2 regions of the Sporosarcina sp. P37 genome follow, and region 1 is predicted to be linked to the other one. Evidence: predicted binding sites of a transcription regulator. Region 1 holds the regulator's gene; the other holds the start of a gene.
The links. The regulator LexA, encoded in region 1, represses DNA repair genes until DNA is damaged. The targets are predictions, from matches to a motif close to CGAACATATGTTCG.
Positions count from the first base shown of each region.

Region 2: uvrB (excinuclease ABC subunit UvrB) is a predicted target of LexA. The motif match lies at 1,032-1,045, and genes of this name have one in related genera.

Region 1 is NZ_CP015349.1:3,011,891-3,014,375, reverse strand. Features, by position in the region: gene SporoP37_RS15005 (YneB family resolvase-like protein) at 1-299, opposite strand, end outside; gene yneA (cell division suppressor protein YneA) at 296-622, opposite strand; gene lexA (transcriptional repressor LexA) at 818-1,438, shown strand; gene SporoP37_RS14990 (methionine gamma-lyase family protein) at 1,487-2,485, opposite strand, start outside.
Region 2 is NZ_CP015349.1:1,029,476-1,031,960, forward strand. Features, by position in the region: gene uvrB (excinuclease ABC subunit UvrB) at 1-958, opposite strand, end outside; gene SporoP37_RS05410 (IDEAL domain-containing protein) at 1,167-1,424, opposite strand; gene SporoP37_RS05415 (ABC transporter permease) at 1,614-2,485, opposite strand, start outside.

The DNA.
Region 1 (2,485 bases):
GTATCACTCTTGGCAATAACATGCAAAATAGCCACCCGCGCATTCCCCCGTCCCAAACGTGTTTCATCTTGAATGAATACGGCATCTACAGCTCCGCTCTGAATATGATCCAGCATGGCAAGAAGCCCTTCGCGGTCCATATCATATCCGCTTTGACGGTCTGTATAAATCCCTTCACATGTGTAGGACAATTCTGCAGCCAATTTCTCAAGTTCTTCCTGCTGACGAACAATCGACTGCTCTTGTGTTTCTTTTTCTGTACTCACACGGCAATAGATTACGCAATTCTTTTCCTTCATCTTTCTCCCACTCCCATTTCAGCTACACGCATATCTGACTGTTTATTTATTTTAACAGGGACACGCAGTAATTCACCTGAAATGATCTGATCACTCTGTAATTCATTCAATGAGCGCACCTGTTTAATCCAATGTGCTGCAGGTATATCTTCTGAATAATTGGAAGCCAGCCCCCACAATGTATCTCCTTCATTAATAACTATTTCCATGTATTGGTCATCTTCTGCCAGTTTATCAAATTGCACCCATGCAAATGTTACACATACTGCCAGCAGTACCGCAAAATAATAATTGTTTTTAATAAATTCTTTCATAATCTCCATGATAACTCCTCCTAAAATATACGATTTAAGAATGCATGTTCGGAATACTTGTTCTTAATTATAAGAGAACATACGATTCCATGTCAAGTAAAATTAGAACCTTTGTTTGATTAGTAATCGAACACATGTTATACTATATTCAAAATAATGGTTCAGTATTCCATTGCTCGTAATCTTGCAGAAGAGGTGAATATGTTGAAAAAAATATCGAAGAGACAAGAAGAAATACTCGCTTTCATCAAAGATGAAGTCCGTTTAAAAGGATATCCCCCTTCCGTGCGCGAAATCGGAGAAGCTGTGGGACTTGCGTCAAGTTCAACCGTTCATGGGCATTTGTCGCGATTGGAAACCAAAGGATTCATCCGCCGGGACCCGACAAAACCCCGTGCTATCGAGATTTTAGATCCAGATGGTCTGGATGAGATGAAAAGCGGAGTTATGCACGTGCCGCTCATCGGTAAAGTTACAGCCGGCAATCCGATTACAACAGTTGAAAATATTGAAGAATACTTTCCATTGCCGGATACGTTCGGTTCTTCAGAAGATGAAATTTTCATGCTGGAGATTGTCGGAGACAGTATGATTGAAGCAGGAATCCTTAACGGTGACCGCGTAATCGTCAGACAGACGCATTCAGCAACCAACGGAGAAATTGTAGTGGCGATGACAGAAGAAGATGAAGCGACAGTGAAACGTTTCTTTAAAGAAAAAGATTATTTCCGTCTGCAGCCTGAAAACTCTTCCATGGAGCCGATCATCGTAGATCAGGTATCCATCCTTGGAAAAGTGGTCGGCGTCTACCGGATGATCCATTAAAAAAAGTGTATCGAGAACCGAAAACAGGTTCTTGATACACTTTTTTATTTATACTAGCTTTTTTTCCAGTAATTGTTCCATGGAATTCAGCACCGCTGATTTCACATGCTCATAAGTCAGTCCGCCCTGAATATAAGCCGTGTAGGGCGGTCTGATTGGACCGTCAGCAGTCAGTTCAATGCTCGATCCTTGTATGAATGTACCCGCCGCCATGATGACGTCGTCAGTATAGCCCGGCATATAAGAAGGCTCCGGCGCATACTGGGCATTGATCGGGGAATTTTGCTGGATCATCTGACAGAACGTTATCATTTGTTCTGCCGTGGAAAAATTCACTGATTGAATTAAATCCGTGCGCTGCTCACTATAATGAGGTGTTGTGTCCATCCCAAACATACCGAAAAATGCTGATGTGAACAATGCGCCTTTAACTGCCTGGCTCACTACATGAGGCGCCAGGAAGAATCCTTGATACATCTCCAGTAACGTATCCAGCGATGCTCCTGCTTCTGCGCCTAAACCGGGAGATGTCATCCGGTATGCACATTTTTCCACCAGTTCTTTTTTTCCTGCTATATAACCGCCAGTTCTCGCCAGACCGCCTCCGGGATTTTTAATCAGTGACCCCGCCATCAAGTCTGCTCCCACTTCTGCAGGCTCTTTCATCTCGACGAATTCTCCATAGCAGTTGTCCACGAAAATTACAACATCTTCCTTGATCTTGCGCACTTCCTGAATGATGGCTTCAATTTCATGGATACGGAATGAAGGATTGCTCGAATACCCTTTTGAGCGTTGAATAGCAACCATTTTCGTTTTAGACGAAATGACTTCTTTTGCTTTTTTATAATCGACTGAACCGTCTTCATTCAAATCGATATGCCGGTAGGATATTTGATAGTCTTCGAGCGAGCCGGTATCTTTCCCGTTGCCGGAAATGATAGACTCCAGTGTGTCATAAGGCTTGCCTGTAACATAAAGCAGCTCATCGCCCGGGCGCAAAATCCCGAACAAGCTGATCGTAATTGCATGGGTGCCTGAAATAAT
Region 2 (2,485 bases), 1.3 Mb from region 1:
CACCCGCTTCACGCAATGTTAAATGTCTGGAATAGTTCTCGATGCCGGAACAGAAACCCATCTCCCGCATCATCTCCAGATCATAGCGCGTCCGCTGCTCCAGACGCTGCGCTTCCAGCAGCTTATCGTTGTCACGCAAATATTTAAGCTGTTCTTCTAATTCAATTTCTATATTTTCAATAGCCTTCAATAATTTCTCTTCACGCGTAACGAAGTGGGATCCCGGGAAAATCGCCACATGATCACGGTCTCCAATCACTTCACCTGTTAAGGCGTCAACTTCCCGGATACGCTCGATTTCATCCCCGAAAAACTCCAGGCGGATACAGCGCTCATCCCGTGATACCGGAAATACTTCGACTACATCTCCTCTTACACGGAAAGTACCGCGTGTGAAATTGATGTCGTTGCGCTCGTATTGGATATCTACCAGTGTCCGCAGCAGTTCATTGCGCGGGATCTCCATGCCTTTGCGCAGCGAAAAAACCATTTCGTTATATTCTTCCGGCGAACCGAGACCGTAAATACATGATACCGATGCGACTATCAGTACATCATTGCGTTCAAATAACGCACTGGTTGCTGAGTGGCGCAGTTTATCGATTTCATCATTGATGGAAGAATCCTTTTCAATGAATGTATCCGTCTGCGGCACATATGCTTCTGGCTGATAAAAGTCGTAGAAGCTGACAAAGTATTCCACCGCATTATCGGGGAAAAACTCCTTGAATTCACTATATAATTGACCGGCCAGCGTTTTATTGTGAGCGATGACCAGTGTTGGTTTGTTAATTTCCGTCAGTACATTGGAAACGGTAAATGTCTTTCCAGTTCCCGTCGCACCGAGCAAGGTTTGATGCTTTTTACCTTCTTTTATTCCGCTGACAAGGCTTGCGATCGCTTTCGGCTGATCTCCCTGCGGCGTATATGGTGCCTGCAATTGAAATGTTTCGTTCAAATGTTTCCACTCCTATTCTTGAACACCTGATCCTTCTATTTTACCACATCCGGCGCTATTTCTAAAGAAATAACGAACGTACGTTTTAAACGAATCATATTATGTATTGTATTGTACCCGTAACCGGCTGAAAGAAACTTCCCGCGGCGGTATGCAGCACATAAAAAAACACTGCCTGAATTTTCTTCAGACAGCGTGCAGTAATAGATTATTTTGATTTCAGTTCATAACTTTGTTCTTTTGTAAATTCAATCAGTTGCTGTGTATACAGGTTGAATGCTTCTTCATCGTTTCGATCCAACGCATCGTCGATCAATTCCATGATTCTCGTTTGCGTTTGTTCCCAGTGAATATGTTGCAGAAACAGATCCCAATAGATTTCATTCAGCAGCTTTTCCGCTTGGAGAGAAGTGCTGTTATTACCTACCGCTTTCAAAAATTCAGCATATGAGTTGTTATTATTCATCTCTCTCACCCCTGATACCTTTTAGTAATTATATATGCAACTGAACTACAAATGCAACAGCTTTTTAACTATTCTAACTTTTGAATCACTTTACCCTGACTGAACAATCTTTTTACTAGGCAGATATATTCAGACAATTCCGTCACTGAAATGAAATAGTAAACGAAGTGATCAAACTTTCATAATCTCTTATATTTCTCTTACTTGCTCTTTCGTCAATCGAATCGTAGCTTCCCCGATAATGACCGCGATAAGAGCAATCAGTACCGGCGTTATGCCCGGTCCATATAGAGGCAGAGCTGCTGCCAGCAGAATAACCGCCTGCAGCCAGATTAACTTCCTCACTAACGATCGGACGGCTCTGATTTGAGACTTTTCCTGTTCTTCCGGATACAGTTGATCCATCGTAAATTCGACGCCGCTTTCAAGTGCCAGGATGAGCTGCACTGCGGTTGCAAATGCGAGAGCTCCTACGAAGATGAAAGATACAATCGGCAGCGGAATCAGAAATGCGCCGAGAGCGGACAGTGCAGTTAACCTGAGCCACAGCCAAAACGTATCGTCCGTCCGAATGAACGTCCGGACAACCAGATAATTCTGGACATCGCGGCGCCTGAAAGTGGAGCGTTTCATCACGAATTTCAGCCAGCTTCGTTTACTGACCGACCCGACCAGATGCGGAACTTCAGTGAAATAATTAGCAAACCGATAGAAACGCATCATACGGTTCTGCTCCAATTCTATAAACTGTTCATATGGAAACGGAAAGCGTTCGGCCTGTTTGTCCCAAAACTTCGCATATAGAATCGCTGCCGCTATTCCGATGATCACGACAACCGGACTCCAGGTAAGTCCAAAGTAAATCGTTAGAAATGCCAAAACAAAACGAATTACGCGGTCAGTCCAGATAAAGTTGTCATTTGCAATTCGGACATTATACTCTGTCCCTACAAATAAACCTTTGCCAGCAATTATTAGCAGCACTACAAGGAGATAATCAACCCCTGTGCCGACTTCTGTAGCTTTCAATAAAGGAAGTGCCACTACCATGGCAATCAGCG